One region of the Janthinobacterium sp. RA13 genome, then DNA from elsewhere that is predicted to be linked to it. Evidence: predicted binding sites of a transcription regulator. Region 1 holds the regulator's gene; each other region holds the start of a gene.

Region 1 (7,072 bases):
CTGGAGTGAGGCGCGCCTTGCCGCCAGTGATATTGGAAAGAGTGAAACCCTATGCGTAAGCCAGGAGGCGCCCATCGCTGGCGCACGATTTTTACCCTGCTGGGCGCGGTTGTTGTCGCGCTGGCCAGCTTTTGGCTGCTCGAAGTGATGAACAAGAACAGCCAGGACATCAAGGCCAGCAAACATTTGGATGAGCCCGATTATTTCATCACCAATTTCAGCCTGGTGCGCATGGATTTGACGGGCAAACCCAGCTATATCGTGTCGGGCACCAAGCTCACGCATTATCCGGCCGACGATTCGTCCGATATCGACCAGCCCTTCGTGCGCAAGCTCACGCCAGGCATGCCGCCGTTGAACATGAATGCGGAACTGGCGCATATCGACCAGGACAATACCCGGCTGCAACTGCACCGCAAGGTCGTGATCGACCGCGTGGCCAGCCCGAAGGCGCAGAACCTGACGGTCAGGACGGAAGCGCTGACGGTGTTCCCGGATGAGGAAAGAATGGAAACGGACGTGCCTGTCGATATCCTGACGGGCGCCTCGCGCCTCAATGGCGTCGGCATGAAGGCCAATAACGCCACCGGCGTGGTGGAAGTGCAGAATGCGCTGCGCATGGTCCTCCCGCCGAAACCGCGCCCGGCCGCGGCGGCAAAATGACAGAATGAAACAAGGAAACCATACTATGAAGAAGATCTTGCTGTTGACCGTATTTTCCCTGGCCATCATGGGCGTGGCGCATGCCGAGAAGGCCGATTCCGAGAAGGAAGCCGTCATCACGGCACGCAGCGGCCACGTCGATGACGTCAAGCAGGTGCGCACCCTGACGGGCGACGTCGTGCTGGTGAAAGGCACCCTGACCATGAAGGCGGGCCGGGCCCTGATCACGGAAGATCCGCAAGGCTACCAGTTCATTACCTTCTGGGCCGATCCCGGCAAGCTGGCCACCTTCCGTCAGAAGCGCGATGGCGCGGGCGACCTGTGGGTCGAAGGCGAAGCGGAGCGCGTGGAATACGACAACAAGACGGAAGTGGTGAAACTGTTTTCCCGGGCCAAGTTGACGCGCCTGGAAGGCACGAAAGTCACCGACGTGGCCAACGGCGCCTTCATCTCGTATGACAGCCGCAAGGAAGTGTTTGCGATGGAAAATTCCAACAGCGGCACCAGCACGCCCGATGGCGGCAGCGTGCGCATGGTGATCCAGCCGAAGACCAAGGCGCCGGCGGCGGAGAAAGCGCCGGCCACGCCCGCGCCAGGAAAGAAATAATGGAAAATACACGTTGCGGCAGCACCCTGATCGTTCGCGGTCTGCAAAAAACCTATGGCAAGCGGCAAGTCGTGCATGATGTCTCGCTGCAAGTCGAATGCGGCGAAGTGGTGGGGTTGCTGGGCCCGAACGGCGCCGGCAAGACCACCTCGTTCTACATGATCGTCGGCCTGGTGCCGTCGGACGGCGGCAGCATCGATATCAGCGGCGTGGACATTTCCAGCCTGCCGATCCACCGCCGCGCGCAGATGGGCCTGTCCTACCTGCCGCAGGAAGCGTCCGTCTTTCGCAAGCTGACGGTGGAAGACAATATCCGCGCCGTGCTGGAAATCCAGACCGTCGAAGGCCGTCCTTTGAAGAAGGCCGAGATCGAGGAGCGCCTGGACAAATTGCTGGCCGACTTGCAAATTGAAAAGCTGCGCGAGAACCAGGCCCTGTCCCTGTCGGGTGGCGAGCGCCGCCGAGTGGAAATCGCCCGCGCGCTGGCCACCGATCCCCGTTTCGTGCTGCTCGACGAGCCGTTCGCGGGCGTCGATCCGATCGCCGTGATCGAGATCCAGCGCATCGTGCGTTTCTTGAAGGAGCGCAATATCGGCGTGCTGATCACCGATCATAATGTGCGCGAGACGCTGGGTATCTGCGACCGTGCCTACATCATCAACCAGGGCTCGGTGCTGGCGTCGGGACGCCCCGACGACATCATCGCGAACGAGTCGGTACGCCGGGTCTATCTGGGCGAACACTTCCGCATGTGAGCCAATGAAACAATCATTGCAGCTGCGCACTTCGCAGCACCTGGCACTGACGCCGCAGTTGCAGCAATCGATACGCCTGTTGCAATTGTCTACCCTGGAATTGCACCAGGAACTAGAGCAATTGCTGACGGACAATCCCTTGCTCGAACGCCTAGACGATCCGCTCGACCGTTCGCTGCGCCTGCTGTCCGACGGCGCCTTGAGTTCCACGGCCGCGCCGGCCGAAGCGCCGCCCCAGCCGCCAGGCCAGGAAGCGCCCGCCGCGCCGGCCGAAGCGGAAACCTTTGATGGCGAGGCGGGCGACAGTCCGGCTGCCGCGGATGGCGGCGACAGCGACTGGAGCGAGGCGAGCCGCGGCAAGGCGCCGGACGATGAAGATTCGCGTCCACAGCTGGAAGCCCATCACTGCACTCTGCGCGAGCACCTGATGGAGCAGATGCGCGTGACGGTGCTGGAATTGCGCGACCGCGCGCTGGTTGAGCTGATCATCGACGCGCTCGACGACAATGGCTACCTGGAAGAGTCGCTCGACGACATCCTGGCGCGCCTGCCGGAAGAGCTGGAAATCGACGCCGACGAGATGCGCACGGCCTTGTCGCTGCTGCAAAGTTTCGATCCGCCCGGCGTGGGCGCGCGCAATGCGTCCGAATGCCTGGCCCTGCAAATCAAGCGCTTGCCGCACATCGCCATGGTGACGCGGCGCATGGCCCTCGTCATCGTGGAAAAGCACCTGGCCTGGTTTGCCCAGCGCGATTTCAACAAGCTGAAAAAAGCCCTCGATTGCGACGAGGAAGACTTGCGCGAAGCGCAGACGGTGATTCGCCAGTGCAATCCGCATCCGGGCGCCGTGTTCGCCTCGGACGTGTCCGATTACGTGGTGCCTGACGTCGTCGTCAAGCGCGCGCGCAATGGCTGGCAAGTGACCCTGAACAACGACGTCATGCCGCGCCTGCGCGTCAACGCCATGTACGCCAACCTGCTCAAGCAGGGCAAGGGCGAGGGCGCCATGGGCGCACAGTTGCAGGAAGCCAAGTGGCTGATCAAGAATATGCGCCAGCGCTTCGACACCATCCTGCGCGTGGCACAGGCGATAGTAGAAAGACAAAAGAACTTTTTCTCGCATGGGGCCGTTGCCATGCGCCCCCTTGTGCTCCGTGAAATAGCTGATACACTGGGTTTACACGAGAGTACTATCTCGCGGGTAACAACTCAAAAGTACATGCTGACCCCGCACGGCATGTTCGAGTTGAAATATTTCTTTGGTAGCCACGTCGCCACCGAAGCGGGGGGCGAAGCGTCATCGACGGCGATACGGGCATTGATCGTGCAACTGACAGGAGCAGAAGACCCTAAAAATCCTTTATCCGACAGTAAGATTGCGGACATGCTGGGGGAACAAGGCATGGTGATTGCGCGACGTACTGTTGCCAAATACCGGGAAGCGTTGAAAATTCCGCCAGTGAGCCTGCGTAAGTGTTTGTAAGTTTTTTTCGGTTCCTCTGCGGGCCGGATAGGATGGACCGCACGAACCCGATCATCTTTAGGAGTGTGTATGAATCTCACCATCAGCGGACATCATCTCGAAGTGACACCAGCCATCCGTGAATACGTACAAACGAAGCTGGAGCGCGTGAAACGTCATTTCGATCAAGTTATCGATATCGCCGTGATTCTGACCGTGGATAACCTCAAAGAGAAAGAAAAACGTCAAAAGGCTGAAGTCAACCTGCGTTTGAGTGGCAAGACTGTCTATGTGGAAAGCCTGGCGCACGACCTGTACGCCGCGATCGATACCCTGATCGACAAGCTCGATAGGCAAGTGATGAAATACAAAACCAAAGTGCAAGGGCACGGTAAAGAGGCGATCAAGCATCTGCCAGACAACTCCGAGGAAGACGCCGTCGTCGCCGTTTAAGGCCACCCGCTTCCAGCAGTTGTGATCAACTAAGGGCGCACATCTTGCGCCCTTTTTTGCGCCTGGACCTGTTGAACGCAATCTTCCCCGCGCAAGGGCTAGAATGTTTGCACTTTCACTTCTTTCCTGCCTGCCATGAGCGACTTCGTCCAGACCTCCATCCGCAACCGCACCGGGCACATCGTGCTCGACCGTCCGAAAGCCTTGAATTCCCTGTCGCTGGAGATGGTGCGCGCCCTGAGCGCGGTCCTGCTGGCCTGGCGCGACGATCCGCACGTGGACGCCGTCGTTATTCGATCGAGCAGCGAAAAAGCCCTGTGCGCCGGCGGCGATATCCGCTTCTTTTACGATGCGGGCCAGGCCACGCCGCAAGGCGGCAGCGCCTTGCTGGAAGATTTCTTTACGGAAGAATACGCCTTAAATCATGTGATTCATTTCTATCCGAAACCGTATATTGCCGTGATGGACGGCGTGGTGATGGGCGGCGGCATGGGCGTGGCGCAAGCCGGGCCCGGCAACCGCCTGCGTATCGTCACGGGCCGCACACGCATGGCCATGCCGGAAGTCAATATTGGCTTGTTCCCTGACGTGGGCGGCAGTTATTTCCTGTCCCGCCTGGCCGGCCAGCTGGGCCTGTACCTGGGCTTGACGGGCTTGACGATCAGCGCGGCCGACGCCCTGTACACGGGCCTGGCCGATGTGTTCCTGCCCGAGGCGCAGATGGGGGCGCTGCTGGCCCTGTTCGACTCGACGCCGGGCGAGGCCTTGCCGGTAGCCGTCAAGGCGCTGGCGGCACCGTTCCAGGCCGGGGCGGGGGTATCTTCCCTGGCGACGGCGCGTGCGGCGCTGGATCGCCATTTCGGCGCGGGTTCGGTGGCGACCATCATGGCCTCGCTGGCGCAGGACAGCAGTGCATTCGCCACCAAGGCGCTGGCGGCCATGCGTTTGCGCTCTCCTTTGATGATGTCGGTCACCCTGGAATTGCTGCAGCGGGGCGCTCACCTGGGCGTGGCCGATTGCCTGCGTCTGGAGCGCACGGTGGTGCGCCATAACTTCGCGCATGGCGAAGTGCTCGAAGGCGTGCGCGCGCTGGTGGTCGACAAGGACAATGCGCCGCGCTGGAACCCCGCCAGCCTGGACGACGTCGACGCTGCCATGGTGGCGCGCTTCTTTGCCCCCGTCTGGCCGGCTCAAGCGCATCCGCTGCGCCACCTGGATTAACTAGGAGCGCTCGCGGTGGCGCAGCACCACCCGTTCATTCGGGCCGAAGTATTGCGCCAGTCGTTCCGCCATGTATACGGAGCGGTGCTGGCCGCCCGTGCAGCCGAGGGCCACCGTCAGGTAGCTGCGGTTGTCGGACTTGAATGACGGCAACCATTTTTCGATGAAAGCGCGGATGTCGGCCAGCAGTTCCAGCGCGCTCGGCTGCGCGTCGAGGAAGGCGATCACGGGCGCGTCGCGTCCGTCGAGGGGGCGCAGGGCCAGGTCGTAATAGGGATTCGGCAAGGCCCGCACGTCGAAGACGAAATCGGCGTCCAGCGGCACGCCCAGCTTGAAGGCGAACGATTCGAAGAACAGGGTCAGCGGCGCGCGTTCGGAGGCGACGATATCCTTGATCCAGGCGCGCAGCTTGTTGGCGCTCAATTCCGACGTGTCGATCACATGGCCCAGTTGTTCAATGGCCGACAGGCGCTCGCGTTCTTCCGAGATGCACTCGATCAGGGTGCGGCGGCTGGCGGGATTCTGGTTCGGACGCAATTCGTGCGACAGCGGATGGCTGCGCCGCGTTTCCGAGAAGCGCGCCACCAGCGAATGCGTGGTGGCCGTCAGGAACATGACCTTGACGTCGTGCCCCTGGTCGCGCAGCAGGGCCACATTGTGCGGCAGGCTGGTCAGCGACTCGGCGCTGCGCGCATCGACGGCGACGGCCAGTTGCGGTGTACCTTCGTCGAGCAGGGTTTGCACCAGGCTGGGCAGCAAGGCCGGTGGCAGGTTGTCGACACAATAGTAACCGGTATCTTCCAGCACATTGAGCGCGACGGATTTACCGGAGCCGGATATTCCGGTGATAAGGACGATATGCATACGCCGATCATACAATAAAGATCGACGCTCTGCTCCCAAGGCAATTATCTTTACAAATTATTGCAATTATTGTTCGAGCATTGCTTGTATTTAATTGTTGCCATTGGCGTCAATGTGGGGTCAGACCCGTCGGGTCGGACCCCGGTAATTAATCGCCACTCATTGCCAAACGTTGCCGCTCCATGAACTCCTGCAAGGTATCGATGCCGCGCAGCTGCAGAATCGTATTGCGCACGGCCGCTTCCAGCAGCACGGCGATGTTGCGGCCGGCGGCGACGGGGATGACGACCTTGCGCACGGGCAAGCCCAGCACGTCTTCCGTGGGGAACAGGAAGGGCAGGCGCTCGACCTCTTCTTCCAGTGCGTTGCGGCGCACCAGGTGCACGATCAGTTTCAGGCGCATCTTGCGGCGCACGGCCGTTTCGCCAAAGATGGCCTTGATGTCGAGTAAACCCAGTCCCCGCACTTCCAGCAGGTTTTGCAGCAGCGGCGGGCAGCGTCCTTCGATCATGTTGGGCGCGATGCGCGAGAATTCGACGGCGTCATCGGCCACCAGGCCGTGGCTGCGCGAAATCAGCTCCAGGCCCAGCTCGCTCTTGCCCAGGCCCGAATCGCCCGTGATCAGCACGCCCACGCCCAGCACGTCCATGAACACGCCATGCATGATGATGCGTTGCGCCAGCTTTTTCGACAGGTAGACGCGCAGGAAGTCGATCACTTGCGCGGCCGGCAGCGGGGTGGAGAACAGGGGAATGTTTTGCTCGTCGCAGATGGCGAGGATGTCGGGCGGTGTTTCCAGCCCCTGCGCGATGATCAGCGCGGGCGGACCGCCGGCGATCAGCTCGCCAATCACGTGGGTGCGCGTGTTGACCTTCAGGCGCTGGTAGTAATTGATTTCCTGGTGGCCAAAGACCTGGATGCGGCCCGGATGGATCAGGTTCAAGTGGCCCACCTGGTCGGCGGCCGACGAGACGTCGCCCGAGATCAGGCGCTCGCCGCCGGGGAAGCCGGCGAACCAGCCCAGTTGCAGACTTTCACGATTGTCGT
Region 2 (7,072 bases), 490 kb from region 1:
TAGCGGTGGCCCATGTGTCCCTCTACCGTTGGCCGAGTCCACACGAGGTCGCCCGTCATCGGATTGCGCGCTTCGACCCGGCCGACGATGCCAAATTCCCCGCCCGACACGCCCGTCAGCAGCAAGCCTTCGGCGATCAGCGGCGCGGCCGTCATCGAGTAGCCGGCCGCATAATCGTCGACTTTTTCCTTCCAGACGATCTTGCCCGTGTTCTGGTCCAGCGCCACCAGGTAGGCGTCGAGCGTGCCGAAAATCACCAGGTTGCCGTACAGGGCCGCACCGCGGTTGACCACGTCGCAGCATGGCATGATGCCGTCCGGCAAGCGATGCTCATATTTCCACAGCTTGGCGCCCGTTTTCAAGTCGACGGCAAAGATGCGCGAATACGAGGCCGTGACGAACATCTTGCCGTTGTGAATCAGCGGCTGCGATTCCTGGCCACGCTGCTTTTCGCCGCCAAACGAGAACGACCAGGCCGGCACCAGCTTGGCCACGGTCTTGTCATTGATTTGCGTCAACGGCGAATAACGCTGGCCCTGCGTGCCCATGCCAAACGACAGGACACTGGCCGGATTCTTCGCCGTGCTGTCGAGCATGGCATTCGTGACATTGCCCACGTCGGCCGCCTGGGCCAATGAGGCCAAGGATGCCAATCCCAAACCGACGAGTATCCCCATGATTTTTTTCTGCACAATCATCTCCCTCTGTTTTATTAGTATGTGTGTGTGTCAAGTCTTGCGGTGCTCATGCGGCTGGGCATGCAACAGCGCGCACTCTTCATCGGTGAACAGGCGCGAGCGCGTCAAAAAGCGCTTGCCCGTGCCGTTGTCGAGTGAAAACATGCCGCCATTGCCATCGACCACATCGATAATCAACTGGGTATGCTCCCAGTACTCGAATTGCTCGAGTCCCATGTAAAACGGTGTGCCATTCAAATTGCCGAGATAGATGTCGGTGTCGCTGACATCGAACTCGCCCAGCGCGTAGCACATGGGCGCGCTGCCGTCGCAGCAACCGCCCGACTGGAAAAACATCAGCGGGCCGTGACGCTGGCGCAACTTGTCCATCATTTCCAGCGCCGCATCGGTGGCGACCACCCGGGCAATTGCTGCACTCATGGCATCCCTTTCTGCGCGCCGCGCCCGGACGACAAGCGCGGCGCGTGTACCGGTTTAGAAGAAGCCCAGCGCTTTCGGGCTATAGCTCACCAGCAAGTTCTTCGTTTGCTGGTAGTGATCGAGCATCATCTTGTGGTTTTCGCGGCCGATACCCGATTGCTTGTAGCCGCCGAACGCGGCGTGGGCCGGATACAGGTGGTAGCAATTGGTCCACACGCGGCCCGCCTGGATGGCGCGTCCCATGCGGAAGGCGCGCGAACCGTCACGCGTCCACAGGCCGGCGCCCAGGCCGTACAAGGTGTCGTTGGCGATCGCCAGCGCTTCGGCCTCATCCTTGAAGGTCGTGACGGACACGACGGGCCCGAAGATTTCTTCCTGGAAGATACGCATCTTGTTATTGCCCTTGAACACGGTCGGACGCACGTAGTAGCCGCCTTCCAGGTCGCCCGCCTGCGTGTTGCGCTCGCCGCCGGCCAGCACTTCGGCGCCTTCCTGGCGGCCGATGTCGAGGTAGGACAGGATTTTTTCCAGCTGCTCCTGCGACGCCTGCGCACCGATCATGGTGGACGAGTCAAGCGGGTTGCCCTGCTTGATGGCCGCCACGCGCTTCAGGGCGCGTTCGATGAATTTCTCGTAGATCGATTCCTGGATCAGCACGCGCGACGGGCAGGTGCATACTTCGCCCTGGTTCAGCGCGAACATGGTGAAGCCTTCCAGGCACTTGTCGAAATACTCGTCGTCCGCATCCATCACGTCTTCAAAGAAGATGTTCGGCGACTTGCCGCCCAGCTCCAGGGTGACGGGAATCAGGTTTTGCGCGGCGTAACCCATGATCAAACGACCCGTGCCCGTTTCGCCCGTAAAGGCGATCTTGGCGATGCGCTTGCTCGACGCCAGCGGCTTGCCCGCTTCCAGGCCGAAACCATTGATGATGTTCAACACGCCCGGCGGCAGCAGGTCGCCGATCAGCTCGATCAACACCATGATGGACGCTGGCGTCTGCTCGGCCGGCTTGAGTACCACGCAATTGCCAGCAGCCAGGGCTGGCGCCAGTTTCCACACGGCCATCAGGATCGGGAAATTCCATGGAATGATCTGACCCACGACACCGAGCGGCTCGTGGTAGTGGTAGGCATAGGTTTCCGCATCGATTTGCGCGACGGAACCTTCCTGCGCGCGGATGCAGCCGGCAAAATAACGGAAATGGTCGATGGCCAGCGGAATGTCGGCATTCATCGTTTCGCGGATCGGCTTGCCGTTGTCAATGGTTTCCGCCGTGGCGATCAGGCTCAAGTTCTGCTCGATGCGGTCGGCGATGCGGTTCAGGATATTGGCGCGCTCGGCAGGCGAGGTCTTGCCCCAGGCATCCTTGGCGGCATGCGCGGCGTCCAAGGCCAGCTCGACGTCCTCCGCCGTGGAGCGGGCGATTTCGCAAAACGGCAAGCCGGTGATCGGCGTGATGTTGGGAAAGTATTCACCTTTTACTGGGGCAACGAACTGACCGCCGATGTAATTGTCATAGCGTTGTTTGAAGGGATTGGCTACGCCCAGTTTGCTGATATCTGCGAGATTCATGTCGTCCTCTATCGGGTTAATTAGAATGGAATTACTTAATTAAAGTCAAACGTCCTGGTACAGATGGGGTGAGTACACGGAGTCTTCCGCAAATGCCGTGCCAGCTCGCCATCCCACTACAAACTTAGCCGGTTTTACCCTTGTTGCAAGGGCGCGGTGTCAATACCGGCCCGCTTTTCAGCGCATGCCCGGGCTTGAGCCGCTGCACAATGGAACAGGTGTACCAGACTGGAACACCTGCGCCTGTGCCACTAGCGAATCACCACGCCCCATGGCAATTCGCCCACGGCAATATCGGCCACCTTGCGCGCGCTGGCCGTGTCGATGACGGAAACGCTGTTCGAGCGGCCATTGGCCACGTACAGCTTGGCGCCATCGGGCGTGATGGCCATATTCCACGGGCGCTTGCCGACGGGAATGGTGGCCGTGACCTGATGACTGGCCGTGTCGATCACCATCACCGTGCCGTCGATACCGTTCGAGACATACACCTGCTTGCCGCCGGGATGGACGGCGATGCCATTCGCATTCTTGCCCGCAGGAATGGTGGCGATGGCCTTGCGCGCGGCCATGTCGATGACGTAGACGGCATTGACCAGTTCGCACGCCACGTAGGCACGGCCCGAGTCCGGACTGAAACCGATGCCGCGCGGGCGCAAGCCCACGGCAATGGACGCGACCTGGCGGCGTTGTGCCACATCAATGACGTCGACTTGCTCGGCCTCTTCCGCGCTGACCAGCAGCCAGCGCCCATCCGGGCTAAAGACTGCATGTTCCGGGTTACGTCCGTGCACCTTGATATCGGCAAGCAAGCTGCCGGTATGCCCGTCGAGCAAGGCCACGCTATTGTTTTCCTCGACGGCCACGGCCACATGACTACCATCTTGCGAGGCACTGACACCTTCCGGCGACTTGCCCAGCGCCACCGTGCGCACGGGCGCCTCGCCAGCGTTATCGATCAGCAGCAAGGCGCTGTTGGCCGCGTCCGTGACAAACAATTGCCGCCCGCTGGGGTCGGCGGCGATGCCGCGCGGACGCTTGCCCGCGGCGATCTGGCGCACGACCTGGTCGGTCGCCGTATCGATCACGCTCAAGGTGCCCGATTTTTCATTAGGAACATAGGCAAAGGGAGCGGCCTGGACGGCGGTGCTGGCGAGCGCAGGCAACAGCCAGAAAACTTGGCGCAAGCGCAGGAAGAAGTTGGGCATAATCACCTTTCGATGGCAAAACACAGGAAAAGCGCGCGGCATCGGCGCATCTGAACATTGCTGCATGCAAACGCCGTGCCACTGACACGCGTATAATTTCAGCCCACCAATGGAGACATGGCAGGCATATTGCTTGATACAACTATGCAGACCTGCGCCGCGCACGCGACCAAAGCAGGCTTTTATTCACATTGGAGAATCCGCATGCAGCATCGTTTCCGCCTGAACACCATCGCCAGCCTGTTTGTCGCCGGCAGCGCCACCCTCGCCCCCCACGTCTTTGCCGCCGAGGCAGCTGACCTGGCCAACGGGCAACTGATGGATACGGTGGTCGTCAGCGGCAGCCGCATCGCCCACCCCAGCCAGGAAGTGCCGGCCTCGATCGACGTCGTCGACAGCGCCCGCATCCAGGATGGCCAAATCCGCGTCAACGCGTCGGAAGCGCTGGCCGCCGTGCCAGGGCTGGTTGTGCAAAACCGCCAGAACTTCGCGCAAGACTTGCAGATCTCGTCGCGCGGCTTCGGCGCCCGCTCGGCCTTCGGCGTGCGCGGCGTCAAGCTGATCAGCGATGGCATTCCCGCCAGCATGCCCGATGGCCAGGGCCAGGCCGCCACGTTCAACCTCGATACGGCCGAGCGCATCGAAGTGCTGCGCGGACCGTTTTCTGCCATCTACGGCAACCATTCGGGCGGCGTGATCCAGCTGTTTTCCAAAGATGGACAAAATCCCCCGTCCGTCGAATTGAATGTGACGGGCGGCAGCTACGGCACCAACAAGGTGGACTTGACGGCACAAGGCCAGGCAGGCGGCATCGGCTACGTGCTCGACGGCTCGCGCTTCCGCACCGATGGTTTCCGCGACCACAGCGCCGCCACGCGCGAACAGGCGTTCGGCAAGATCACCGTCAAGCCGACGGCGGACAGCAAGCTGACCATCGTCGCCAACAGCCTGCATCAGGGCAACACACAAGATCCGCTGGGCGCCACCTGGGCCACGTTTGCCCGCGACCCGCGCGCCGGAGAAACCGATGCGAGCGACACGCAGAACCCGAAGCGCACCCTGGCCGAGCGCTACAACACGCGCAAGAGTATCGACCACCAGCAAATCGGCGCCACCTATGAACAGTCGTTCGGCGACGACCGCCTGCATGTGATGGTGTATGGCGGCAACCGCGACGTGATCCAGTACCAGGCTTTTACCAAAGGCTTCCAGGCACCGCCCAGCCATTCAGGCGGCGTGGTCGACTTCCAGCGTGAGTTCTACGGCATCGACACCAACTGGCTGCACGTGAACCAGTTGGCAGGCGGCAAGCTGAGCACGACCATCGGCATCGATTACGGCCGCTCCAGCGACGACCGCACGGGCTATGAAAATTACATCGGCAACACGTTTGGCGTAAAAGGCAAGCTGCGCCGCGACGAGCAAAATGTCGTCTCCAGCCTCGATCCCTATATCCAGGCGGAATGGCAAAGCGGCCCATGGCTGCTCAGCGCAGGTTTGCGCTACAGCAAGATGAAAGTGGCGGTCGACGACCATTTCCTCGGCAATGGCAACGACAGCGGCAGCCTGGAGTTCAGCCACACGACACCGGTGCTGGGTCTGCTGTATAAACTGACGCCGAACGTCAACGTCTACGCCAGCGCCGCGCGCGGCTTCGAAGCGCCCACCTTGAATGAACTGTTTTACTCGGGCACCGGTGGCGGCTTCAATTACCAGCTGAAACCGGCCACCAGCACCAACCTGGAAGCGGGCATCAAGGCCAGAATCGCCAACAACACCCACGTAAACGCGGCCGTGTTCCAGATCAAGACCAACGACGAGCTGGTGGTCGACAAGTCCAGCGGCGGGCGCACCAGCTATCGCAATGCAGGTAAAACCTTGCGTCAGGGTATGGAAGTGTCGCTGGACTCGAACTTGCCATATGGCTTCACGACAAAAGTAGCCCTCACCAGCCTGCACGCCGTGTATGACCAGGCGTTTGGCAGCGTGCGCGAAGGCAGCCGCTTGCCGGGCGTGCCCAGCGCCAATCTGTTCGCGGAACTGGCCTGGAAAGACACGCTCGACCGTTTTGGCGCGGCGCTGGAAAGCCTGGCCAGCAACCAGGTCTACGCGGAAGACAGCAACATCGAAAAACCGGCGCCCGGCTATACGGTGTTCAATGCGCGCTTCAACGCCAAACAAAATGTGGGGAATTGGCGCTTCAAGGAATTTGCCCGCCTGAACAATCTTTTCGACAAGACCTACGTGGGCTCCGTCATCGTCGGCGACAGTAACAAACGCTACTATGAAGCGGCGCCGGGACGCAACTGGTTGTTAGGTGTCAGCGCGCAGTACAGTTTCTAAAACAAAAAGCCCGTACATCTTCCGATGTGCGGGCTTCACATACAGCATGGACTGTTACGGCCGCGCTTCCTTCATCCCATATTTTTCAAAGATCGCCTTTAGTTCACCGCTGGCCGCCATCTCGTTCATGGCTGCCTGTAGCAACTTGGCCACGTCGAGTTGTTGCTTGCTGACGGCCAGGCCCACGGCCCAGCCCGCGCGCGGCAAGCGGGCGAACGCCACTTCGCTCAAGGGGAAAGCGGGATCGCTTTTCAGCACCGATTCGATTTCCGAACGGTTCGCCAGCACGGCGTCGAGCTTGCCCGCCTGCAATTGTTGCAAGGCTTCGGCCGCCGTATCGAAAATGCGCACGTCGTCGCGGTACTTGCCATTATCTTCGCCCAACATCAGCATGGCCGCGATCGATACCTTTTCCACGCCGATGCGCTTACCAGCCAGCGTAGCGACGCCGTCGAATTGCGGCACGGCTTGCGCACTGCGCGCCAGGCGCACGGTTTCCACGTAATACGGCGCAAAAATTTCGACCTTGTCGTTATCCGCCATCAGCTTCTTGTCGACGGGCACATGCAACATCACATCGGCGGGACCATAACCGAGGTAATGCCCCTTCCACACCATATTGCGCAAGTCATCGTTCAGGTTTTCGCCGGCGGGAAATGGCAGCAAGCTCAGTTTCAAGCCCAACTTTTTCGCCAGCGCTTCGGCGATGTCGATATCGATGCCAACACCCTTGTCGGAAAATGGCGCGAACTCGTTGTACACAGCCACTTTCAGGCTGCCCGACTGCCGCACTTTCTGCCAGTCGGCACGCGCCGGCGCGGCTGCGCA
Region 3 (7,072 bases), 2.7 Mb from region 1:
AGGCGGCAGGCAATAAAAAACGGCCACCAGATCACTCTGGTGGCCGTTTTTTCATGTCCGCCGCATTTATTTTTTCGACACTTTCTGGCGCGACAGCTTGCGCAGCTTGGCCTGCTCGAAGCGCGCGTGCTGCTCCGGCGTCTCCAGCACCAGTGGCGGCACGGCCACGGGCTTGCGGTTGGCGTCCACGGCCACCATCGTGAAATAGCAGCTGTTGGCATGGCGCACCAGGCGCTGCTGGATGTTTTCCGTCACCACGCGGATACCCACTTCCATCGATGTCGTGCCCGTGTAATTGATCGACGCGAGGAACGTCACCAGCTCGCCCACGTGGATAGGCTGCAGGAACATCACCTGGTCCACGGACAAGGTCACCACATAGCTGCCCGAATAGCGGCTGGCGCAGGCATAGGCGACGCTGTCGAGGTATTTCAGGATGGTGCCACCGTGCACGTTACCGGAAAAATTGGCCATATCAGGCGTCATCAGGACCGTCATCGTCAGTTCGTGGGCCGACCAGTTCATCGCGCTGTCCAAAGTGTTCTCCAAAGGGGAAATTAAAAGTGAGGGAAGATGTGAAAACCGGCCACGAGGGCCGGTTGTGAGCCTTACAGACCCAGGGTGTCGATGTCGGCCAGCGATTCGCGGCCCTTGTCGGAAATGTCGTGGCCTTCGCCTTCGGCGCGCGCCACGATGTGGGCTTTCTTGCCCAGGAAATACGCCACGTCCGACTCCAGCTTGGTCAGCGGATCGGTGGCGACAGCGCGCAGCCCCATGATGCAGCGGCGCAGGAACAACAGTTGTTGTGCTTTCTCGGTGATGGACAGACGGCCATCGCGTGCATAGCTGAGCAGCTTCAGGCCGGACAGGCGCTTGGCATTGCGGGCCACGCAAGCACTGGGGCGCTCGGTCTTGATGCCGCGTGCAACTTGCTCCAGCGCGTCATATTCATCGGTTGTTAATTTCTCGTTCTTCATTACTTTTCCATAAAAGGCCAGGTGTTCGGCCCCCATGGTACGCGCCCCGCTGCGCATCGGCAACAGGCAACGTGAATCAGTCTCCGTCCGCGCGGCGAACGGATGGCTGAAAGACGGGCTGGACAGCCCTTATTTATAGCTGCGCAGCAGCAGCCAGGCCAGGCCGCAACCCGCCACGGCGCCCGCCAGCGCCAGCGCCAAAAGGTTTTTGCTGGTGATCACAGGCCGCCGGCCCAGGTAGATTTTGTTATGCAAGGAATTGCCCACGATGGTCTCCTGTACAAGAATTTTTATGATGTCTCATTATAAGAACAGAATCGTGACGGCCGCATGACACTCGACAGTTAGCGTTTGATTTGTATCCAGTCGGCAACATTTATTGACGTTTTTGTTGTTTAAATGGCGTGGCGCCGGCGGCCGCCCCGCAGTCCATTTCCGATAGGAAATAAACGCGGCGCGCGTCCCCCCTCCGCAGGCCATGGCGCGGTGCAACGGTCCGAAAACCACTCAATGCATTTTCACGGGCGGCGGCGGCGGCGGCGTCGGCTCCTCGACCGGCACGGGATCAATGTGGGGCGGCTGTTCCGGCGGCGGCGTGAGCGGGTCGCCTTCCGGCGGTGGCGGCATATCGGGTTCGGGCGTGCTGTGCGCACGCAACGGGTCAAGATGGAATTGTGGCTGCATGGTGGCCTCCTTTGCCCCACTGTAGCCGATGCGGCCAAATCCTGGCGCCCGCCAGCGGCACGCTGCAGGGAACTAAACGGCGTGGCGCCACTCCAACTTGACAAGCATCCCCTCCAGCTACGAGTGCAAGCGATTTCCATGGCGCGCAAGAAAATCCTCTTTATGGCCGAGGCAGTGACCCTGGCCCACGTCGGCCGTCCCCTGAGCCTGGCCCAGGGCCTGGACGAGGACAAGTACGAGGTGCATTTTGCCTGTGCCGACGGCTATGACTTTTGCTTCAAGCAAGCGCCCTTCCGGCGCTGGCGCATCGACAGTATTTCATCGCTGCAATTTCTGCAGGCGCTGGCGCACGGCAAGCCCGTCTATACGGAAAGTACGCTGCACGCGTATGTGGAAGACGACTTGCGCCTGCTCAATGCCGTCCAGCCCGATCTCGTGATCGGCGACTTCCGCCTGTCGCTGTCGGTCAGCGCGCGCCTGCAGCGCATTCCCTACATTACCGTCAGCAATGCCTACTGGAGTCCCTGGGTGCGCCAGCACTACACGGTGCCCAGCCTGCCTCTGACAGGCATGCTGCCCATCTGGCTGGCCGATCCCCTGTTCCGCCTGATCCGCCCGCTGGCCTTCGCCTCGCACGCCGTGCCCCTGAACCGCGTGCGCCGCCGCCATGGCCTGCCATCCTTGGGCAGCGACTTGCGGCGCATCTATACGGATGCCGACCGCACCTTGTACGCGGATATTCCGCAACTGTTTCCGCCGCAAGCCATGCCGGCCACGCACGACTACCTGGGCGCCGTCATCTGGGCGCCGCCGCTTGATTTGCCCGACTGGTGGCAGCGCCCGGAACTGAGCAGCGGACGGCCCATCATCTATGTCACCCTGGGCAGCTCCGGCCAGGGGCAATTGCTGCCACGCGTGCTGCGCGCGCTGGCGCCCCTGCCCGTCACCGTACTGGCGGCCACGGCCGGCACCATCCGCGTCGACGCCGTGCCGCCGAATGCCTATGTCGCGCCCTTTCTGCCCGGCGACGCGGCCGCCCGGCGCGCCAGCCTGGTGATCTGCAACGGCGGCAGCCCCACCAGCCAGCAGGCGCTGACGGCGGGCGTGCCCGTCATCGGCATCGCCAGCAACCTCGATCAATTCCTCAACATGCACGGCATCGCCGGGGCCGGTGCCGGCCTGCTGCTGCGCGCCGACCGCTTCCAGGAAACCGCCCTGCGCCATGCCGCCACGCGCATGCTCGACGATGGCCGAGCCAGGTTGGCGGCGCGCCAGCTGGCCACGGCCATGCGCGACTATGTGCCAGGGCAACGCTTGCTGCCCCATATGCACGCCCTGCTGGGCTCTTTGCCACCAGGCGGCCTGCCTTGACGGGCGGCGTCGGTTTTTCTTACAGAGCGTCCGGCAACACCTGCAGTACGTCAACAAAAGCACGCCAAGTCCTTGATTTCAAAAGAACCTCATGCGTTGGCATGGAAGTCGCTTAGATCTGGCCATGAGCACCTGCCGACAGGACTCAAGCAAGACTTCCAGACTCACTCAACCACGAGGTGAATACAATGAAACTCTCGAAACTGAAACTGCTCCCGGCCGCAGCGGCACTGGCCATGCTGTGCGCCGCCGGTAGCGCACAGGCGGGCGCCTACGGCTATTCCTACAACAACATCTTCGGCCTCGTGATCGCCGTGCCAACGGGTCAGATCACGGTGGCCAACAGCACCACCATCTCGCGCAGCACGGCCACCCTGAATGGCGTAAGCGTCATCAATGGCGGCTCCGGCTCGCTCGATGCCCCGCGCGCCAACGTCGGCGCGGTCACCAAGGGCGAGAACGATTTCACGCAACAGGGCCCTCTGGGCAACTACTCGCGTGGCGATGCACAGATCGTCAGCACGCAATTCCCCTCGTTCCCCGCCGGCTCCACTTCCACGCAGGTCGTCAACGTGGCCGAAGCCCACCTCGACGGCCCAGCTGGCACGGCCGATGCCTCCGGGCGCAACGGCTCGACCACGGGCTTTTCCGTCGATTTCATCGTCGGCTCACCCACGGCAACCTTGAGCTTTGACTTCCTGGCCTCGCCCTTCATGCAGGTCTTCCTGCAAAGCACGGTCGGCCAGCTGTCCACCGCCACGGCCAACCTGGTCGTCACCTTCACCATCACGGATGCGACCGGTGCGACGGTGTTCAACTGGACGCCCGATGGCGCGATCGGCTCGGGCATCTTCGGCGGCACTGAAAACGCCGATGGCGCCAACCTGAACACCAGCCTGGCGACCAATTTCCTCACGCGCGGCAACCTGTTCACCTACGACCCTTCCGGCTGCGGCACGCCCACGGGTACCGGTGTCGGCACGGTGTGCGGCAGCAATTTCAGCTCCGTCAGCAATGCCTTGACGGCCGGCAACTACACGCTGACCCTGAATGCGGTGGAAAGCGTGGATCTGGTGAAACAGCAAGCGACACCGGAACCAGGCACCCTGGCCTTGCTGGGCCTGGGTCTGGCTGGCCTGGGCTATGCCCGCCGCCGCAAGGTTGCCGCCTGAACCAGGCAACAGGGGGGACTTACAGGCGAGGGGCTCTCCTCGCCTTTTTTATGTGGCAAACCTGTCGGTTTTCCTTACAACGCGGCCGATCAGGAGATGAGGATTTTCATGACTATATTTTCTTGCACCCGGCTGCCAACAGTCCTCTTAGCTTTTCTGCTGCTGGCCAGCAGCGGCACTGCCAGTGCCGCCGCCTACGGCTATTCGTACACCAGTGTCTTTGGCCTGGTCATCAGCAATCCCACCGGTTCCACCAGCTTGCTCAGCAATATCGACCTGTCGCGCACCACCGCCACGCTCAACGGCAGCAGCATCATCAATGGCGGCAGCAACGAGATCGACGCGCTGCAAGCGAAGCGCGGCGCCGTTACCAAGGGAGAAAACGACTTTACCCGGCAAGGCATGGGCAACGCCTCGTATGCGCGCGGCGAGGCGCAGATCGTCACTTCGCAAATCCCCCCTTTTCCACCGGGCTCGACCAGCACGCATACGGTGAATGCGGCGGAAACCTTTCTGGCGGGCGGCGGCAGCGCCGACGCCTCGGGACGCAATGGCTCCAGCACCGCGATGACGGTCAATTTCGTCGTCGGCCAACCGGGCGCAACCCTGGCCTTCGACTTCCAGGCCCTGCCCTTCATGCAGCTGTACCTGGACGCGCTGGCCGGCACGGGATCAGCGGCTACCACCAACATGGCGCTGACATTTACCATCATCGATGAAAATGGCCAGATCGTCTTCAACTGGGCGCCCGATGGCAACCTCGGCTCCGGCATCCTGGGCGGCACCGAACTGGCCGATGCCGCCAACCTCAATACGGGCTACGCGCAAACGCCGCTCACCAGCGGCAGCATGTTTACCTACGACCCCAGCGGATGCGGCGCGCCCACCGGCACGGGCGTCGGCACGACGTGCGGCGGGCAGTACGGCGCCGTCACGGATAATCTGGCGGCGGGCAACTACACCCTCGTGTTGAACATGCTGAACAGTTCCGAACTGGCCTACGTGCCAGGCGTCACGCCAGTGCCGCTGCCCGGCACCTTGCCGCTATTGGCGGCTGGCCTGGCAGCGCTGGCTTGCCTGGCGCCACGACGCCGACGCAGACGCTGATGCTGGCGCGCGCCTCACTGCCCCGCCGCGGGCGCCACCAGCAAGTCCTGCAGCGGACGGCGCAGCGAGCGCGCACTGGCGGCCGGCCCCGCGCCTATGCGTCCGAGAAACACGGCCCGGTCAAATGCCGCCGCCCCCAGCACGGCCTGGCATTGCACGGCCAGCTCCTGCGCCATTTCCTGCATGCCATCGGTGCGTGAAAAAGTGCGCCGTTCGCGCACATAGCGGGCAAAGATCAGCGGCGTCAGCTCCGGCTGCAACTGCAGTCCCAGCTGCGTGGCCGTCAGCCAGAAACGCTGCATGGCGCGGCCGGCCGCCACGTAATCGTCGATATGGCGCGGCGGCGCCTCGGCCAGCAACACGAAATGCGCGCCGCAATACAGGCCCGGCAGCAAATCCATCTGCAGGCGCGGCGCCACGGTGCCCGCAAGCCAGGTATTGAAAAAATCCACGCGGCGCCAGCTGTGCATGACCCAGCGCATCAGGCGCGCCGTCATCGGATCGACGCCGAGCGCCTGCTCCGGGATGCGGTCGCTGCTGTAGCGCGCCCCCCATTCGATCACGTCGCGGTGTACCTTGTGCGCCTCGGGCATGGTCAGGCGCAGCTTCGCATTGTCGAACATCAGGCGCGCACAGGCCAGGCGCGCGCGCCCGCCTTCGAACCACTGCACGCCGTAGCCGGGCGGCAAACTGGCCGCCAGCGCCGCCTTTTCGCTGGCGCGCAAGCGGCGCGTGCTGAGCCGGCGCCGCTGCACGCTGCGCTGCGGCAAGAAGGCCGCCAGCGGATCGGGCGGCATGCCGGGGCTGTCGAGCAGGTGCACGTCAAACGTGGGCAAGTTGTCGGGCATCGACAGGCGCCGGCGCGCCTCCATGCGCAAGCCGTGGCTGCTGGCCGCCAGCGCCATGCTTTCGAGCAAGGCACCGAGCGACAACTGGCTGGGATGGCCGTCGAGGTCGTACACGCAGTGGCTGCGCGTATCGAAGCCATGCACGACCACGTGGCGCGGGCCCGCGACTTCAAAGCGCCACGGCTGCGTGTTGTCGCCGCTGGGGGCCCAGCGCGCCTGGTCGAGGATGTTTTCCAGCACAGAATCGATCTGCGCGATCTGCGGTGCTTGCGCCATTTATGCCCCCTGCGCCGCGCGGCGCCGCTTGATGATGGCCATCGTCAGGCGCTGCAGCGGATGACGGTTACCGCCGGGACGCCAGGTATGCACGAGCTTGTTGCGATAGGCGTCGAAATGCATGCCGTGCGGCGCCGCCATCACCTTGCCCCGCTTTAACAATATCTTCAAGGCTTCCGTGGCGGCCGCGCCTGCGCACAACTGGCAGCCCATGATGGTCGACGGCCCGCGCCGCTCTTTCAGGTTGATGGCGGACGGGTCGACCAGGTAGGGAGCGTGCAAGCCGGCCGGCGCCAGGCCGACGAGAAAGCGCAGGGCTTTTTCTTCCTCGGGCAAGTCGCCCCAGCCAAAATAATCTTCGAACGTCATGCCGCCCGGCATGAAGCTGAGCACGGCCGTGCCCATGCCCAGCGGCGCGGCCGTGATGGCGGGGATGCCCAGGCGGGCGCACGTGGCGAAGGTGGCCTGGCGCGCGGGGAAGGCGAAAAAATCCAGGCCGTCCACATACAGGTCGACACCGGCGAAGAACTCGGCCAGGTTGCTGTCGTGTATGCCGTCGGGAAATTGTTTAATCTCAAGTTCAGGATTGATGTCACGCGCCATCTGCGCCAGCACGGCCACCTTGGGCTGGCCCAGG
Region 4 (7,072 bases), 2.8 Mb from region 1:
TCGATGGCGACATAAAAGGCGCTGGCCGTGCCGCCGCGTATGCGCACGCCATGGCCGCGCCGCACGTAGCTGTAATAGGCCGCGCCGCGCGCGACGGCCAGGTCCAGGTCGGCCCCGGCCAGCATGCGCGCCGGTTCCGCGCCTTCCATGTACAGCCAGTCGTTGACGGTCGCCATGATGCGCTGGACCAGCAAGTCGGATTTGAAGACGCCGCCGTTGAACAGCACGGCCGTCGGGTGCAAGAAGCTGGCGCCGTCCGCCTGGCGGCCCGCAAAGCCTTCCAGTTCGCTGGTGGCCGCCACTTGCCGGCCCAGGAAGGCGGCCAGGTGGCGCGTGATGGCCGCGTCCTGCGCATACGGCAAGCCCAGTTGCGTCAGGCCGGCGCGCGTGCGCACGGCAGGGCGGCTCGATGCTTCGACCTGCGGGAAGAAACCGTCGAGGATGAAGGTGGATACTTCCGCGCGCGTGAGTTCCGTGCGGATGGAGCCGCCGATCAGTTTCGAGCCGCGGCTCGGCACGACGATCGGCGCCGTTTCCATGCCGCTGTCGGCCAGCAGGCTTTCCTTGGCGCTGCGGCAGCCATAAGTGAGCGCGCGCATTTGCCAGGCGTCGAGCTGGGTGCCGTTGGCGGCCAGCTTGCGCGCCACCAGGTGGGCCAGCGCCAGATCCATATTGTCGCCGCCGAGCAGGATGTGTTCACCGACTGCCACGCGATGCGGTTCCAGCACGCCGTCGCGTTCGAGCACGGCGATCAGCGAAAAGTCGCTGGTGCCGCCGCCCACGTCGACGACCAGGATGATGTCGCCCGGCTTGACTTCCTTGCGCCAGCGGCCTTCGCTGGTCTGGATCCAGCTGTACAGGGCCGCTTGCGGCTCTTCCAGCAAGGTCAATGAGGTGTAGCCGGCCGCCTGCGCCGCTTCCATCGTCAGCTCGCGCGCGGCCGGGTCGAACGAGGCGGGAATCGTCACGGTGATTTCCTGCTGCGCGAACGGCGCTTGCGGGTGGGCGTTGTCCCAGGCCTGGCGCAAGTGCGTCAGGTAGCGCGTGGCGGCCGTGATGGGCGAAATGCGCGCCACTTCGGCCGGCGCGTCGTTCGGCAGGATGGCTGCGCGGCGGTCCACGCCCGGGTGGCACAACCAGCTTTTCGCGCTCGACACCAGACGGATCGGCGTGGTGGCGCCTCGGCTGCGGGCCATTTCGCCGACGACGAACGGCGCTTCGGCTTCCTCGGTAACCCAGGGCAGGGCCAGGTCGCCCGCCGCCACTTCATCGGCGTGCGGCAGATAGACGAACGACGGCAGCAAGGAAAGCTCTTCGACGGTGCCCGGCGCCGACAGTTGCGGCACTTTCAGCACGCCGTGGCTGGATTGCTCGCCGTCGCTCTCGACCAGGTTCACATACGACAGGGCGCTGTGGGTGGTGCCCAGGTCGATGCCGATGGCGTAGCGCGGGGTGTTGTTCGTTGTGTCGTTCACAGTTCCACCTCGGCCGGTGCCAGGATGGCGGCGTCGTGCTGCTCGCTCAGTTTCGGCAGGCGCACGCTGGACGCGCGCCAGCCACGATGGCTCAATGTACCCGTGAATGGCGCTGAACCGACGACGTTGCCCGTCAGGCGTACTTGCGCGCTGTCAAAACCCTCTTGCAGGACGATGCGGCTGCCCTCGGCTTCCTGGCGCACGGCCTCGATGGTGAAGTATTCGCGCATGACCTTGGCGCAGCCTTCATGCACGACGCGGGCGGCAGCACCGATGTCGGCATCGGCATGGCTGCCCAGGTTTTCCTGGGTGAAGTCGATCAATCGCGCTTCGCGTTGCAGCAGGGCCAGCAATTGCAGGGCGGCGTCTGGCGTCGCTTCTTTCAAAATGATGGGTGCGGCGGCTGGCGTCGGCACGGGCGCTGGCGCAGGTGCCACTGGCGCGACGGGAGCGGCTTCGGGCAGGGACAGCTTTTCCACGCGGGCCGCATAGGCGGCGTCCGACAGGGTGCTGAAGAAGGCGCCGAAGGCCAGCGGGACACGGCGCCAGAACGATGGGTGGGACGATGATGTGCTCATAGGGAACTCGTTTCTCTGATCTGTAGGGAGGCGTCGGCGGCGCGCCCGGTGGCGGGGCCGCTTCGCAGGGCAGTGCATGTGCCGGGTCTATATGGCCGGCTGCGTTTGCCCGCATGATACCAGCTACCGGGCCGGCGCCAAAGTCGCCGCCCCCCGCGCAGAGAGCCTGACGCGTGGATTTTCTTTGTTCCTGCGCAAGGAAACGCTCGATTTCATGCTGTTTCGTCTAGAATCGCGCATTATCTTTTTGCATGACCTGGATGCCATGTCTACCGACTTTTCCATCTATCTAGCCAGCAGCCTGTATATCGACAGCGACCATCCGGCCGTGCGCGCCAAGGCAGCCGCATTGGCGGCAGGCGCGGTGGGCCACGCCGCCATCGCGGCCCGCTGCTTTGCCTTTGTGCGCGACGAGGTGGCCCACAGCTGGGACTACCAGCGCAATCCCGTCACTTGCCGCGCTTCCGACGTCTTGCAGCATGGCACGGGCTATTGCTATGCGAAGAGCCATTTGCTGGCCGCGCTGCTGCGCGCCAACGGCATTCCTGCCGGCCTGTGCTACCAGCGCCTGGCCGTCGGCGAAGTGGGGCCGCCGTTTTGTCTGCATGGCTTGAATGCCGTGTATCTGCAGGACTTCGGCTGGTACCGCATCGATGCGCGTGGCAACAAGCCCGGCGTCGATGCCGCCTTCACGCCGCCGCGCGAGCAGCTGGCCTTTCCCGTGCTGGCGCCCGAGGAACGCGACTTGCCGGAAATCTGGGCGGAACCGCTGCCGCAGGTGGTGGCGTCCCTGACCGGCCATGCGACGGTGCAGGACGTGGCGGCGCACTTGCCCGATATTGAATTGTTGCCTCTGCAAAAATAATCCAAAGAAAGAAACCATGAAAAAAATCTGTATTGGCCTGATCGGCCTGATGTTGCTGGCCGGTTGCGGCAGCAAGGGCGAGAGCGGCGGGCAGTCGAGCGCCGCGCGCCTTGAGGGCAAGGAAAAGGGCAGCGAGTTTCTTGCCTATGAACATAATGTCAGCGTCGATACGAATGAGGCGCAAGTGCGGCCCCTGTATGAAAAGGTGGTCGCCGCCTGCAAGGCCGACACGGAAAACGGCTGCTTGCTGCTCGATTCCAGCGTCGACAGCGGCCGCTATGTGCATGCGCGCATCAGCATGCGCGCCAAGCCGGCTGGCATCAAGAAGCTCGTCGCGCTGGTCACGGCCGAAGGCGACGTCACCAGCCAGGGCACCAAGGTGGAAGACCTGGGCCGTCCTGTGCTCGATAGCAAGAAACGCCTGGAAATGCTCAAGCAATATCAGGCGCAATTGCAAGACCTGGAAAAGCGTTCAGGCACGAACGTCGATGCCCTGATCAAGGTGAGCAAGGAACTGGCCACCGTGCAAGTGGAGCTGGAGCAGGCGACGGCGGCCAATGCGCTGTTGATGCAGCGCATCGACACGGATTTGCTGAACGTCGTCATCAGTGCTGAAGGCAAGCAATCGTTCTGGCGGCCCGTCAAGCGCGCGCTGGGCAATTTCACGGAAAACCTGTCGGAAGGCGTGGCCAACGCCATCACGGCCATGGCGTACATTCTGCCGTGGCTGATCGCTTTTGTGCTGCTGTTCCCGCTGGGACGCAAGGGCTGGCGCCGCCTGCGTGGAGCGCCGCGCAAGGATTGATGCCGGAATTGTTGCGTCCGGCGCACCGTTTTACGGCAATTTGAAACCTGGCTGCACAGTCCTTGTGCAGCCAGGTTTTTTTTCGTGCGGCAAAAGCCGCGTGCACCATGGCGGACACCTGCTGGTGCTGGCATGCATTCTGCTTTAACAACATCGTATGCCCAGCTTTGATCCCACGAACCCATCACAGGAGTCCCCATGTCACGACGCATCATCCTGAAAGCGGCCGCCGCCGGCGCCCTGGCCCTGGCCACGTCCACTTATATGCAGGCAGCCCTGGCCGCCGATACGATCAAGGTGGGCATTTTGCACTCGCTGTCGGGCACCATGGCCATTTCCGAAACGTCGCTCAAGGATGTGGCGCTGATGACGATTGCCGAAATCAATGCCAAGGGTGGCGTGCTGGGCAAGAAGCTGGAAGCCGTCGTCGTCGATCCGGCGTCGAACTGGCCTTTGTTCGCGGAAAAAGCGCGCCAACTGGTGGCGCAGGATAATGTAGCTGTCGTGTTTGGCTGCTGGACGTCCGTGTCGCGCAAGTCGGTTTTACCCGTGTTCAAGGAACTCAACAGTCTGCTGTTTTACCCGGTGCAATATGAGGGCGAGGAGCTGGAAAAGAACGTGTTTTATACGGGCGCGGCACCGAACCAGCAGGCGATTCCCGCCGTCGAATACCTGATGAGCAAGGATGGCGGCGGCGCCAAGCGCTTCGTGCTGCTGGGCACGGATTACGTGTATCCGCGCACCACCAACAAGATCCTGCGCGCCTTCCTGAAAAGCAAGGGCGTCAAGGATAGCGATATCAGCGAGGTCTACACGCCGTTCGGCCATGCCGACTATCAAACCATCGTCGCCAACATCAAGAAGTTTTCCACGGGCGGCAAGACGGCCGTCATTTCCACCATCAATGGCGATTCGAACGTGCCGTTCTACAAGGAACTGGGTAATGCCGGCTTGAAAGCCACGGACGTGCCCGTCGTCGCGTTTTCCGTGGGCGAGGAAGAGTTGCGCGGCATCGATACCAAGCCCTTGCTTGGCCACTTGGCGGCGTGGAATTATTTCGAGTCCGTCAAGAATCCCGTGAATACGGCCTTCATCAAGCAGTGGAAAGCCTATGCTGTGGCGCAAAAGCTGCCGAACGCGGGTTCGGTCGTGACGAACGACCCGATGGAAGCGACCTATGTCGGCATCCACATGTGGGCGCAAGCCGTGGAAAAAGCCAAGTCGACCGATACCGACAAGGTGATCGCCGCCATGGCCGGCCAGAGCGTCAAGGCGCCGTCGGGCTTCACCCTGACCATGGATGCGACCAATCACCACCTGCACAAGCCCGTGATGATCGGCGAGATCAAGGCTGATGGGCAATTCAATGTCGTGTGGAAAACCAAGGAACCGATACGCGCCCAGCCGTGGAGCCCGTTCATCAAGGGCAATGAGGGCAAACAAAAGCTGTAAAGAGCCACGCCAGCGCCATCGGGCAATGCGTCCGGTGGTGCCGACCATCAACGCTTTTCCGGGATATCAATGAGGCTATTCACATCGCTGCTGGTCTTCGCCTGCCTGTGCCTGTCATCCATGGCCCAGGCCGCCATCGATCCATCCTTGCTCAAACCGCTGGCCGGCGACGACCCCGATGCCAGGGTCGCCGCCGTCGCCCAGATCGCCGCCCTGGCCACGCCCGAGGCTGCCAAGGTGCTGCAAGCCTTGCAGGACGATCAGTTATATGCCGCGCCCGACGGCAAGGTGTATATCGTCGATGGCGAGCAGGCGGTTGACCCCGCAAGCGGCCAGAACGTGCCGATGCCGGAAGGCATCGATGGCGTGATGGTCAACAACCGCTTGCGCTCGGCCGTGGCGGGCGCTCTCTCGGGGTTGAAGCTGCTGGCTTCCGAGCGGAGCACGCGCCTGGCTGCCGCGCAAGCCTTGCAAAAGGCGGTCGATCCCGCGCAAATCCCCTTGATCCGCACGGCGCTGGGGCGGGAAAACGATGCTGAAATTAAACAACTATTGCAAGTGCTGATCGCCAGCGCCAACCTGCATGCGCCCGATGCGGCCACACGCAAGCAAGCTGTGCAGGCGCTGGCCGGCAGCAGCGATGCCCGGCTGCTGCCCGTGCTGCAAGCCATGCTGGACAAAGGGGGCGAGCCCGACGAAGCCGTGCAGCTGGCCGCCATCGAGACTATGCGCCAGATCAAGGGACGAGTGGCGCGCATGGAATTCGCTGGCAATGTGTTTTACGGCATCTCTCTGGGCAGCGTGCTGCTGCTGGCCGCCTTGGGGCTGGCCATCACGTTTGGCTTGATGGGCATCATTAACATGGCGCATGGCGAATTGCTGATGATAGGCGCTTACACGACGTATCTGTGCCAGCTGTTCTTCCGCAACTTCCTGCCTGGCCTGCAGGATGCGTACCTGCTGGCGGCGCTACCGGCCGCCTTCCTCGTCGCCGGGCTGGTGGGCGTGGCGCTCGAGCGCACGGTGATCCGCTGGCTGTACGGGCGGCCGCTGGAAACCCTGCTGGCCACCTGGGGCATTAGCCTGATCCTCATGCAGGCCGTGCGCACGATCTTTGGCGCGCAAAACGTGGAAGTGGCCAATCCGGCCTGGATGTCGGGCGGCGTCACCGTGCTGGGCGGCCTCGTGCTGCCGTATAACCGCCTCGCCATCATCGGCTTTGCCGTCGTTGTCGTGGTGGCCGTGTGGTTGATTTTGAACAAGACACGCCTGGGCCTGTTCGTGCGGGCCGTCACGCAAAACCGCCGCATGGCCGATTGCGTAGGCGTGGCCACGGGCAAGGTCGACATGCTGACCTTCGGCCTCGGTTCCGGCATCGCGGGCCTGGGTGGCGTGGCCTTGTCGCAGCTGGGCAATGTGGGACCGGACCTGGGCCAAAGCTACATCGTCGATTCCTTCATGGTGGTGGTGCTCGGTGGCGTGGGCCAACTGGCCGGCACCGTGATCGCCGCGCTGGGCCTGGGTGAAGTGAACAAATTCCTCGAACCGGTGGCGGGCGCCGTGCTGGCGAAGATCGCCATTCTCGTGTTCATCATCATTTTCATCCAGCGCCGGCCGCAGGGCCTGTTTGCCATGAAGGGACGCAGCGTCGAATGACTACCTCCTATCCGATAAAGCAGGGCCTGTTCACGCGGCCCGTCTGGCTGGCCATTGCCGCCTGCACGCTGCTGGCAGCGCTATTGCCGATGTTTAATCTGACGTTTGCCGAAGGCCATGCGCTGCACGTGTCCGCCTACACGGTGGCGCTGGTGGGCAAGTTCATGTGTTACGCGCTGGCCGCGCTGGCGCTGGACCTCGTCTGGGGCTACACGGGCATCCTGTCCCTGGGCCATGGCGT

Evidence for each region. The regulator sigma-54, encoded in region 1, starts transcription at its own class of promoters, with help from an activator protein. The targets are predictions, from matches to a motif close to TGGCANGNAANCTGCTTT.
Region 2: the regulator sigma-54 is predicted to act here: its motif matches at 3,965-3,982, upstream of FG13_RS23750 (beta-propeller fold lactonase family protein).
Region 3: the regulator sigma-54 is predicted to act here: its motif matches at 3,130-3,147, upstream of FG13_RS09295 (EDSAP-1 family PEP-CTERM protein).
Region 4: the regulator sigma-54 is predicted to act here: its motif matches at 3,852-3,869, upstream of urtA (urea ABC transporter substrate-binding protein).

The regions. Positions count from the first base shown of each region.
Region 1 is NZ_JQNP01000001.1:4,853,314-4,860,385, forward strand. Features, by position in the region: gene FG13_RS21450 (KdsC family phosphatase) at 1-9, shown strand, start outside; gene lptC (LPS export ABC transporter periplasmic protein LptC) at 52-663, shown strand; gene lptA (lipopolysaccharide transport periplasmic protein LptA) at 689-1,270, shown strand; gene lptB (LPS export ABC transporter ATP-binding protein) at 1,270-2,025, shown strand; gene FG13_RS21470 (RNA polymerase factor sigma-54) at 2,030-3,508, shown strand; gene hpf (ribosome hibernation-promoting factor, HPF/YfiA family) at 3,578-3,940, shown strand; gene FG13_RS21480 (enoyl-CoA hydratase/isomerase family protein) at 4,076-5,161, shown strand; gene rapZ (RNase adapter RapZ) at 5,162-6,025, opposite strand; gene hprK (HPr(Ser) kinase/phosphatase) at 6,174-7,072, opposite strand, start outside.
Region 2 is NZ_JQNP01000001.1:5,344,645-5,351,716, reverse strand. Features, by position in the region: gene FG13_RS23765 (PQQ-dependent methanol/ethanol family dehydrogenase) at 1-677, opposite strand, end outside; gene FG13_RS23760 (DUF779 domain-containing protein) at 729-1,118, opposite strand; gene adh (aldehyde dehydrogenase) at 1,173-2,693, opposite strand; gene FG13_RS23750 (beta-propeller fold lactonase family protein) at 2,945-3,901, opposite strand; gene FG13_RS23745 (TonB-dependent receptor family protein) at 4,106-6,244, shown strand; gene FG13_RS23740 (substrate-binding periplasmic protein) at 6,299-7,072, opposite strand, start outside.
Region 3 is NZ_JQNP01000001.1:2,112,850-2,119,921, forward strand. Features, by position in the region: gene FG13_RS09280 (acyl-CoA thioesterase) at 67-525, opposite strand; gene FG13_RS09285 (hypothetical protein) at 609-977, opposite strand; gene FG13_RS30645 (hypothetical protein) at 1,107-1,244, opposite strand; gene FG13_RS30650 (hypothetical protein) at 1,485-1,661, opposite strand; gene FG13_RS09290 (glycosyltransferase) at 1,800-3,032, shown strand; gene FG13_RS09295 (EDSAP-1 family PEP-CTERM protein) at 3,221-4,204, shown strand; gene FG13_RS09300 (EDSAP-1 family PEP-CTERM protein) at 4,313-5,311, shown strand; gene FG13_RS09305 (nitroreductase family protein) at 5,326-6,435, opposite strand; gene FG13_RS09310 (ThiF family adenylyltransferase) at 6,436-7,072, opposite strand, start outside.
Region 4 is NZ_JQNP01000001.1:2,018,812-2,025,883, reverse strand. Features, by position in the region: gene FG13_RS08840 (Hsp70 family protein) at 1-1,475, opposite strand, end outside; gene FG13_RS08835 (DUF2760 domain-containing protein) at 1,472-2,053, opposite strand; gene FG13_RS08830 (transglutaminase-like domain-containing protein) at 2,319-2,918, shown strand; gene FG13_RS08825 (DUF4349 domain-containing protein) at 2,935-3,723, shown strand; gene urtA (urea ABC transporter substrate-binding protein) at 3,922-5,175, shown strand; gene urtB (urea ABC transporter permease subunit UrtB) at 5,245-6,831, shown strand; gene urtC (urea ABC transporter permease subunit UrtC) at 6,828-7,072, shown strand, end outside.